Regions from separate parts of the Mesorhizobium sp. M1227 genome, predicted to be linked through region 1. Evidence: predicted binding sites of a transcription regulator. Region 1 holds the regulator's gene; the other holds the start of a gene.

Region 1 (5,382 bases):
TTCCTGGAAGTTCGACCAGGAAACGCCGATGACCTTGTCTTTAGCCTGCGCCACTGACGCCAGCGCCAGCGTCATGGCGACACCCGCCAGAATGGCGGTCGTGAATTTCTTCATCATATCCTCCCTGCGCCGCGTACGGCGTGATCAATTGGCTCAAAGACCAGCTTAGAAGCTCTAATTTTTTCGAGCCTCGAAAAAATACTGGCCCGATCTCCGGCTGCTGTCAACATCGATTCTGATGGATTTTGATGACTCTGCGAGTTTTTTCGAGCGTCGGAATAAACGATGACAGCGCCACCTGCATCTGACACTATTTGCCTCATCCGACACTATTTGTCGGACATTACCGACGGCTTCCGGTTCATGAGCGGCCGCGGCAACCGGGAGGAAAGCAAAACAATGTCGGTCGGAATCCGCCATGACGATTTGCGCCGGCGCAACCGGGCGATGGTGATCTCGGCGGTGCGCCGGGCCGGCCAGCCATCGCGTACTGAGATCGCAGCTACCACCGGCCTCAGTCATTCGACCATATCGGCGATTTCTTCCGACCTGATACGGGAAGGCATCCTCGCCGAGAGCAAGCCAAGTGAGCCCGTTTCGTTGAAACGCGGTCGTCCGCAAGTCGGCCTCGCCCTCAACCCGGAAGCGGCGGCGGTGCTGACCGTGGTGTTGTCGCTGAATTTCCTTTCGGCCGCCATTATCGACTATACGGGACAGGTGGTCGCCGAGGAACAGCGCCGGCTGGACACGCTGACTATGCCGCGCGACGAGCTGATCCGTGAATGCATGGCCATCGTCCGGCGCCGGCTGCAGGATCCAGATCTTGACGTCCGCAGTGTCGCCCGCATCGCCCTGGCGATTCAGGGCATTACCGACTCCCCTGCACGCGCCATGCTGTGGTCGCCGATCACGCCGCAGACCGACATCGCCTTTGCCGATATGCTGGAGGACGAATTCGGCATCCCGGCAACGGTGGAGAACGACTGCAACATGATGGCGGTGGCTTTGCGCTGGCGCAATCCGGATCGCTATCGCGATGACTTCATCGCCATCCTGCTTTCGCATGGCATCGGCATGGGGCTGGTGCTGAAGGGCGAACTGTTCACCGGGACGCATTCCTCGGGCGGCGAATTTGGCCACATGATCCATCGTCCGGGCGGCGCGCTCTGCCGTTGCGGGCGGCGCGGCTGCATCGAGGCGTATGCCGGCAACTACGCCATCTGGCGCAACGCCAGGCAGATGAGCGAAGACAGCGAACCGGTCGCCGATGTCAGCGACGCCGACATGCGCGCACTGGCGGCCCGGGCGCGCGAGAAAGATGGGCCGGAACGCGAGGCCTACCGCAAGGCCGGCGAAGCGCTGGGTTTCGGTCTCGGCTCGCTGTTCGCGCTGATCGATCCGGCACCGGTCGCGATGGTCGGCGCCAGTGCCGCCGCCTTCGATCTGATCGAGCCGGCCTTGCGGAAGGCAATCGCCCAGACCGCCGGCGGCCAGCATTCAGGCTCGATCTCCTTCGATACAGAGCCGAACGAATTGCCTCTGATCCGCGAAGGCTGCGCGATGCGGGCGTTAAGCTTCGTCGACCAGGAGATTTTCGCGCCGGGCGCGCAAATGAGGCCCAGCGTCAGAAAGAACGTAGCCTGACCAGGCGGGTCAATCTTCCCTGATCGCATAGCCGGCGCCGCGGATGGTGCGGATGACATCCGGCATCCGGCCGTTGTTGACGGCTTTGCGCAGCCGCCCGACATGCACGTCGACGGTGCGTTCGTCGATGTAGATTGTCTCCCCCCAGACATTATCGAGTAACTGGCTGCGCGAGAAGACACGGCCCGGATGCCGCATCATGAACTCGAGCAGCCGGAATTCGGTCGGCCCGAGCCTGATTTCGCTCTTCTTGCGATAGACCCTGTGCGATTCGCGATCGAGCACGATGTCGCCGACCTTCAGCACGCTGGACAGCACTTCCGGCTTGGCGCGCCGCAGCAGCGCCTTGACCCTGGCCATGAATTCCGGTGTCGAAAACGGCTTGACCAGATAGTCGTCGGCGCCGGTCGAAAGACCGCGCACCCGGTCGCTCTCCTCGCCGCGCGCGGTCAGCATGATGATCGGCAGCCGCTCGGTTTCGGGGCGCACCCGCAACCGACGACAGAGCTCGATGCCGGAAACCGCTGGTATCATCCAGTCGAGCACCAAAAGGTCGGGCACATTCTCCTGCAAACGGATCTCGGCTTCGTCGCCGCGTGTCACCACCTCGACCTGGTAGCCTTCGGATTCGAGATTGTAGCGGAGCAGCACACCCAACGGCTCCTCGTCCTCCACCACCATTATGCGTGGTGCGATCATCGGCTGGGCACCCCCATCATGTCACCGGTGCGGACATTGTCGTTTCGTCCTGCTTCGGACGATTGACCGGCAATTGCTCGCCGGTCAGCACATAATACGCATTTTCGGCGATGTTGGTGACATGGTCGCCGATCCGCTCCAGATTCTTGGCGCAGAACAGCAGGTGCGTGCAAGCGGTGATGTTGCGCGGATCTTCCATCATGTAGGTCAACAGCTCGCGGAACACGGACGTGTATTTAACGTCGATGCGCTCGTCGGCGGCACGAAGCTTGGCCAACGCGGCCGCATCGCCTGCAGCATATTCCTCGATGACACCCTGCACCTGGATGAGAACCAGCTGCGCCATCGCGTCGATGGAATGCGACAGGTCCCGCGGCGTGGCGCTGAGGCCGACGGCACTCACGCGCTTGGCGATATTCTTGGCAAGGTCGCCGATGCGTTCGAGGTCGCCCGCCATGCGGATCGCTCCGACCACATGGCGAAGATCGTGGGCCATCGGCTGGCGTTTGGCGATCAGGGTGATGGCGCGGTCGTCCAGTTCGCGTTGACGCGCATCCATGATGGCGTCGTCGGAAACGACGCGTTGCGCCAGCACGTTGTCGGAATTCAACAGGGCCTTGGTCGCCCCGCCGACCATCGAACCGGCGAGGTCGGCCATGTCGCGGATCAGCTTGCTGATCTGCTCGAGATCCTCGTCGAAAGAAGCGACTGTGTGTTCGCCCATGGTCCTGTCCTCATATGCATGATCGGAACGGCTCAGCCGAAGCGGCCAGTGATGTAGTCCTGCGTGCGCTTCTCGCGGGGCGACGTGAAGATCTTCTCGGTCCGGTCGAACTCGACCAGTTCACCCAGATACATGAAGGCCGTCTGGCGCGACACGCGCGCCGCCTGCTGCATGTTGTGGGTGACGATGACGATCGTGTAGTCGGCTTGCAATTCGTCGATCAGTTCCTCGATCTTGGCCGTCGACAGCGGGTCGAGCGCCGAAGCCGGTTCGTCGAGCAGAATGACTTCCGGCTTCACCGCCACGGTGCGGGCGATACAGAGCCGCTGCTGCTGGCCGCCGGACAGGCTCAAGCCGCTGGCGTTGAGCTTGTCCTTGACCTCGCTCCACAGCGCGGCGCGCTTCAACGCCTGTTCGACGCGGCCGTCCATCTCGGACTTGCCGAGGTTCTCGTAGAGCCTGACGCCGAAGGCGATGTTCTCGTAGATCGACATCGGGAACGGCGTCGGCTTCTGGAACACCATGCCGATCTTGGTCCTGAGGAGGTTGAGATCCTGCGACCGGTCGAGAATGTTCTTGCCGTCGAGCAGCACCTGGCCCTCGGCCGTCTGTTTTGGGTAGAGCTCATAGATGCGGTTGAACACACGCAGCAGCGTCGATTTCCCGCAGCCCGAAGGGCCGATGAAGGCCGTGACGCTGCGCTCGGGCAGCGACAGGCTGATGTCCTTCAGCGCCTTGCTCTGGCCGTAGTAGAAGTTGAGATTCTTGACCTCGATCTTCGTCTTCTCGGTGACCGTTTCGGTCATCGTCATGTCTGGGGACAACATCTGTGTCATCTGTCCTCTCTGCGTCCGGTAAGGCTGCGGGCGAGGATGCTCAAGCCCAGAACCGTCAGGGTGATTATGAGTGCGCCGGTCCACGCCAGTTGCTGCCATTCCTCGTAAGGGCTGAGAGCGAACTGGAAGATGGTCACCGGCAGGCTGGCCATCGGCGCGTTGATATTGCTGCTCCAGAACTGGTTGTTGAGCGCGGTGAAGAGCAGCGGCGCCGTCTCGCCGGAAATGCGTGCTATCGCCAGCAATATGCCGGTGACGATGCCGGACAATGCGGCGCGGTAGGCGACCGAACGGATCACCACCCAGCGTGGCGCGCCGATCGCGGCACCGGCTTCACGCAACGCGTTCGGCACCAGGTTGAGCATGTCTTCAGTGGTGCGCACGACCACCGGAATGACCAGGATGGCAAGCGCAACGGCGCCGGCAATGGCCGAGAAATGTCCCATTGGCCGCACCATCAGCTCATAGACAAACAAGCCGATGATGATCGACGGCGCCGACAACAGGATGTCGTTGATGAAGCGGACGACGGTGGTGATGCGCGAAAAGCGTCCATACTCGGCCATGTAGGTTCCCGCCAGCACGCCGACCGGCGTGCCGACGACAACGGCGATGATCGTCATCAGCAGGCTGCCCGCGATGGCATTGAGCAGGCCGCCGGCCTCGCCCGGTGGTGGCGTCATCTCGGTGAAGACCGCGAACGAAAGCCCGGCTGTGCCCTTATAGACCAGTGCGCCGAGAATGAGCGCCAGCCAGGCAAGCCCGATGCCGGCGGCGACGACGCAAAGCGCCATCATCACCGAATTCCTGGCTTTGCGGCGGCTGTGGAGCGATGAGGATGTCGACATCTGTCAGGCTCCCGTACGGGCGTCGATCCGCATCAGCATATAGCGGGCGGCGGCGAGGATCAGGAAGGTGATGACAAACAGGATCAGGCCGAGCGCGACCAGCGAGGAGGTGTAGAGGTCGCCGTCGGCCTCGGTGAATTCATTGGCGATGGTCGCCGAGATCGTCGTGCCCGGCGCGAACAGGGAGGCACTGATGCGGTGGGCGTTGCCGATGACGAAGGTCACCGCCATAGTCTCGCCGAGCGCCCGGCCGAGGCCAAGCATGACGCCGCCCATGATACCGATGCGGGTGTAGGGAATGACCACGCGCCGGGTCACTTCCCAGGTCGTGCAACCGATGCCATAGGCCGATTCCTTCAGCACCGCCGGCACCGTATCGAAGACGTCCTTGGTGATCGAGGTGATGAAGGGCAGCACCATGATGGCGAGGATCAGCGCCGAGGTCAGAAGGCCGATGCCGTAAGGAGGGCCGGCGAAAAGGCTGGATAGTCCCGGCACGCCGTGGAAGATGTTGATGATGAAGGGCTGTATCGTCGTCTGCAGGAACGGCGCGAACACGAACAGGCCCCAGATGCCGTAGATGATCGAAGGAATGCCGGCCAACAGCTCGACTGCTATGCCGATAGGACGC
Region 2 (5,382 bases), on a different contig from region 1:
CCTATCGCGAGGCCCGGATGTCGATGACTAACCGGCTTCTGGCCACCGGCTATTCGAAATCGCAAGTGAGCTTTCTGATGCGCAACGCGGATCGCATGACGTCCGCACTCCGCGCTGACAGACTGAACGACAATGGCAGAGCCTGCGGTGTCGACTCCGCCAGAGCCCATGTGCTGGGATGTATCGACAAGCAGTTGTTCCCCTTGCAGTCCAGCTCAAGCGCCTCACTTGACGACGAGAAGCAAACCAGAGGATTTTGGGGGAAGAAGCGATTGGCAGTGCGAGAACTGCTCTTTATCGGTCAGTTTCATGGCTGCCTTGGCGCCGCGAAAGAATATCTGTTTCGCGGCTGACGGAATTGCGAACAAGCTCAGCGGGCGGCGCGGAAATGCTTGGACAGTTTCAGGCCCTGTGCCTGATAATTCGAGCCGAGATCAGTGCCGTAGAGCGCCTGCGGCCGTTTCAGCATGTGCTCGTAGACCAGCCGTCCGACGATCTGGCCGTGGTCGAGGATGAACGGCACTTCGTGGCTGCGTACCTCGAGCACCGCCCGGCTGCCGGTGCCGCCCGACGCCGAATGGCCGAAACCCGGGTCGAAGAAACCGGCATAATGGACGCGGAACTCGCCGACCAGCGGATCGAAGGGCGTCATTTCGGCCGCGTAGAGCGGCGGCACATGCACCGCCTCGCGCGACACCAGAATATAGAATTCGTCCGGATCGAGCACCAGCTCGCCGGCACCGCTCTTGTAGAGCGGCTCCCAGAAATCGACGACATCCTGCGCGGCGCGCTTGTCGACGTCGACCAGGCCGGTGTGGTGCTTGCCGCGATAGCCGACAAGCCCATCCTTGTCGCCGTCGAGGTCGATCGACAGCGCGATGCCGCCGCCTGAGATGTTGGGTGGTTCGGTGGCGACCAACATTTCGGCGTGGTGCAACTCGTGCAGCTCGTTTTCCGACAAGAGCGCATTGCCGGTGCGGAACCTGACCTGCGACAGCCGCGAGCCGGTCCGCACGACAATCGGGAAAGTGCGCGGGCTGACCTCCAGATAGAGCGGGCCTTCATAGCCGGCGGCGATCTTGTCGAACTCGTGGCCACGGTCGGTCATTACCCGGGTGAAGATATCGAGCCGTCCGGTCGAGCTTTTCGGGTTGGCGGAGGCGGAAATATGGGCGGGCAGCGCCAGGCTCTCGAGCAGCGGCACGATGTAGACGCAGCCGGTTTCCAGCACGGCACCTTCGGCGAGGTTGATCTCGTGCAGCTTCAGCCGGTCGAGCTTGTCGACAACCCTGTGGTCCGGGCCGGGCAAGAAGGAAGCACGCACCCGCCAGGCCTTGTCGCCGAGCCTAAGGTCAAGGCTGGCCGGCTGGATCTGATCGGCATCGAGCGTGCGCGGCGATTTCAGCGCGCCCGTCTGGAACAGCGCGGAAATATCCTGATCGGGAAGAATGCCTGTCTGCCGCAAGGGTCTGGCTCCGTTCGAACGCCGGGCGAGGTCTTGTTCTGTCGCAGGTCCGACCGTGGACGCGTTTGGCACCTGCTTGGTACAACCCTCTTAATCATGCCGGCAATTGACGCAAGCGTGGCGCGGGTCTAAAGCTCGTTATCCCGTGGTGATTTGGCCGGTCGGCTTGCAGCCACGTTAAACAAGTCGCTAAAGGACCGTCAGGCCGCAAGGCCATATGGACCGGTTGCGACTTTCGCGACCGGTTTTTTGTTGTTTGGACCAATTTTGGTGTTTGGATGGAATGATGACCAAGAAGCGCGACTGGAAGCCTCAGACCGCACTCGTGCATGCCGGAACGCTGCGTTCCGGCTTCGGCGAGACCTCCGAGGCGATGTATCTCACCCAAGGCTATGTCTACGAGACGGCGCAAGCGGCGGAGGCCCGCTTCAAGGGCGAGGAGCCGGGCTTCATCTATTCGCGCTATGCCAATCCGACGGTCGACATGTTTGAAAAACGCATGTGCGCGCTGGAAGGAGCCGAAGACGCGCGCGCCACGGCATCCGGCATGGCGGCGGTGACGGCAGCACTGCTGTGCAGCGCCAAGGCGGGCGACCATATCGTGGCGGCGCGCGCGCTGTTCGGCTCCTGCCGCTGGGTGGTCGAGACGCTGGCGCCGAAATACGGCATTGAGGCAACGCTGGTCGACGGCACCGACATCGCCAATTGGGAAAAGGCGGTCAAGCCAAACACCAAACTGTTCTTCCTGGAAAGCCCGACCAATCCTACGCTGGAAGTGATCGACATTGCCGCCGTCGCGGCACTTGCCAATGCGATCGGCGCCAGGCTGATCGTCGACAATGTGTTCGCCACGCCCTTGCAGCAGAAACCCCTGCAGCTCGGCGCCCACATCGTCGTCTATTCGGCCACGAAGCATATTGACGGCCAGGGGCGCTGTCTTGGCGGCATCGTTCTGTCGGACAAGAAATGGATCGACGAGAACCTGCATGACTATTTCCGCCACACCGGCCCAAGCCTCTCGCCCTTCAATGCCTGGACGCTGCTGAAGGGCCTGGAGACGCTGCCGCTACGCGTACGCCAGCAGACGGAAAGTGCCGGCCGCATCGCGGATTTCCTGGCCGAGCGCCCGCAAATCGCCCGTGTCATCTATCCCGGCCGTGCCGACCACCCGCAAGCGGCCGTGGTCAAGAGGCAGATGTCGGGTGGCTCGACGCTGATCTGCATGGATGTGAAGGGCGGCAAGCAGGCGGCCTTTGCCTTCCAGAACGCACTCGACGTCGTGCTCATTTCCAACAATCTCGGCGACGCCAAGAGCCTGATCACCCATCCGGCGACGACGACGCACAAGAACTTGACCGATGAGGCCCGCGCCGAGCTCGGCATCGGACCGGGAACGCTCAGGCTGTCAGTTGGCCTTGAGGACGCCGACGACCTGCTCGAAGACATCGAGCAGGCACTGAGAGTTGCCGGATAAGGGCTGGCCGAACAGAGGCGAGCGGGAACGCGCCCGATCAGGCGCCGGACGGGGTCTCTTCCAGCTCCGCGACGGTCTTTGTCTGGATAGTCATCACGTTGCCGCGCCAGTCGACGGCGCCGCTCAGCCATCCGCGCGCCCAAATGGCGGGAAGCATCAGGTCTCGCGCCATCATCGCCGGGATCGTGCGCGGCGACAGGTGCCATCCCTTGGCCGAGGCCAAGGCGCATTCCGGCAGGTAGGCCGCGACCAGCACGGCGATGGCGGTTGCCGGCAGGCTGACGCCGGCGTCAGCCGCCGCGATCAGCGCAAACACCAGCGGCGGCGCCGCGCCGATCAGGATCTCGGGGGCGAAGAACAGCGCGAAGGTGACGCGGCGCAGCCGCGCCCAGCGCGCCTGCCGCGACCAGATCTCGCCAAGCGTGCGCCGGCCGAGCGGCTGTTCGAAGGGCGAGGCGACAAGATTGACCCGCAGTCCGAGCCCGTTGACCAGCTTGGTCGCGGCCGCGTCCTCGGCGATCTCGGCGGCAAGCGCGCGGATGCCGCCATTGGCGTCGAGCATCGGCTTGTTCCACAACATGCTCTTGCCCTGCGCGAAGCCGAGGCCGAGCGCCTCTCCGGCGTACTGCCAGCGTGCCTGCAGCGTGTTGAGAAAGGCGCATTCGACCTCCCCCCAGAAGCCGTCCGGCCGCGAGCCGATCGGCGTCGAGCAGACGAGGCCGGTGTCGTGCCGCCATGCCGCCATCAGCTGCTGGACGTAGTCGCTCGGCATAAGCACATTGGAATCGGCAAGGATGACCCAGCGATAACGCCCCGCCTCCCAACCCTTCACGCAATTGTTGAGTTTTGGATTGCCGCTGATGCGGTCGTCACCGACTAGAAGGCGGGCGCGAATAGCTGGAAAGCGCGCCATTGCTGCGGTGATCGGCTTGACCACCGGGTCGTCGGCATGGGCGACACAGAAGATGAGTTCGTAGCGCGGCCAGTCGAGTGAGAAGGCGCGCTCCAGCGTCTCTTCGGCAAACGGCTCGACGCCGCGTGCCGGGATGACGATCGATACCGGCGGCGCGTTGGCGGGCGGTGCGATCCTGGCTGGTCGCTTCAGCTTCAGCGAAGCTAACAGGATGCTGGCGAGATTTGAAAGAAGGAGGGCTATGGAAAGGAGGGCGGCTGCGAATGTCGGTTCCATCGAGATCTGGTCACTCCAGAAGTGCCGGCCGCATGACGGCCGTTTTCAACAATTCGACAGAACGCTGAGTCGCCCGGCACAAGCCTGCACACCATCATTGTCATGTGTCACTTAAATGACATTGTTTTTCGGCACCTGCGCTCGAGTCGGGCAAGGAGATGACGCGCATCGTTGATCAAACTGCGCTGAGCGTCGAAAGTTCCATCTACATTGCTTTGGAGCAGTTTATGTACAGCGCCGTCACCCGCAACATCGAAGTGCAGGTCAGGCCGTTCTATCTGGAGGATCACTCCGACCCTCCGCAAAACCGCTATGTCTGGGGATATCAGGTGACCATCGACAATCAGTCGGATGAGTTCGTGCAGCTTCTGTCGCGCTACTGGCACATTACCGACGGCACCGGCAAGGTCGAGGAAGTGCGCGGCCCCGGGGTCGTCGGCGAGCAACCCGGACTCAACCCCGGCGACAGCTATCAGTATACGTCTGGATGCCCGCTCTCGACGCCGTCCGGCATCATGGTCGGGCACTACACCATGCGCAACAGGCGGGGCGAGACGTTCGACGTCGCCATCCCCGCCTTCTCGCTCGACTTGCCGGGAATGCGGCGCACCGTCAATTGACGGCCGTCATCCGGCCGCTGCAAACTCCGCCGGGTCGAAGTCATATTGCTTCGAGCAGAATTCGCAGGCGACGTGAATGCTGCCATCCTCGGTGCTGTCCCTGATCTCCTCGGCGGAAAAGCCTTCAAGGATGCCGTGGATCTTGTCCCTCGAGCATGAGCACTGGTCGGCGACCGGCACCCCGCCGAACACACGGACGCCATGCTCGTGGAAAAGCCGGTAAAGCAGCCGTTCGGCGCCGATCGTCGGATCGATCAGCTCGGTCGGTTCAATAGTACCAAGCAGCGCCAGCAGCTCCTGCCAGGAATTGTCGGTCGGGTCGTGGATCTCCTCACGCGGATCGCCGTCGCCACCGGGAAGGTCGGGTACGCGCATGCGCTCCGCCGATTGCGGCAGGAATTGTGCCAGCAGGCCACCGGCCCGCCATTGCTCGCGAGCACCGCCGACGCCCGGCGTCAGAAGCTTGGCAACCGAAAGCCGGAGGTCGGTCGGAATCTGCTCCGACTGGCGGAAATAAGTGCGTGCGGCATCTTCCAGTGTGACGCCGTCGAGCTGGACGATGCCCTGGTAGCGTTGTGTGTGGGCGCCCTGGTCGATGGTCAGCGCCAGGACGCCGCTGCCGAGCAGCGTCTGC

The links. Region 1 encodes PhoB, which activates phosphate uptake and scavenging genes when phosphate is short. Its sites were predicted from a motif close to TGTCATNNANCTGTCAT; they were not measured.
Region 2: NKH28_RS02890 (ceramide glucosyltransferase) is a predicted target of PhoB. The motif match lies at 4,233-4,249, and genes of this name have one in related genera.

Annotation. Positions count from the first base shown of each region.
Region 1 covers NZ_JAMYLZ010000009.1:27,898-33,279, reverse strand. The annotation lists gene xylF (D-xylose ABC transporter substrate-binding protein) at 1-114, opposite strand, end outside; gene NKH28_RS13955 (ROK family protein) at 400-1,644, shown strand; gene phoB (phosphate regulon transcriptional regulator PhoB) at 1,654-2,343, opposite strand; gene phoU (phosphate signaling complex protein PhoU) at 2,360-3,067, opposite strand; gene pstB (phosphate ABC transporter ATP-binding protein PstB) at 3,100-3,903, opposite strand; gene pstA (phosphate ABC transporter permease PstA) at 3,900-4,751, opposite strand; gene pstC (phosphate ABC transporter permease subunit PstC) at 4,755-5,382, opposite strand, start outside.
Region 2 covers NZ_JAMYLZ010000001.1:627,819-633,200, reverse strand. The annotation lists gene NKH28_RS02905 (hypothetical protein) at 1-353, shown strand, start outside; gene NKH28_RS02900 (2'-deoxycytidine 5'-triphosphate deaminase) at 371-1,465, opposite strand; SAM riboswitch at 1,601-1,678, shown strand; gene NKH28_RS02895 (O-succinylhomoserine sulfhydrylase) at 1,749-2,939, shown strand; gene NKH28_RS02890 (ceramide glucosyltransferase) at 2,977-4,128, opposite strand; gene apaG (Co2+/Mg2+ efflux facilitator ApaG/CorD) at 4,356-4,748, shown strand; gene NKH28_RS02880 (Hsp33 family molecular chaperone) at 4,755-5,382, opposite strand, start outside.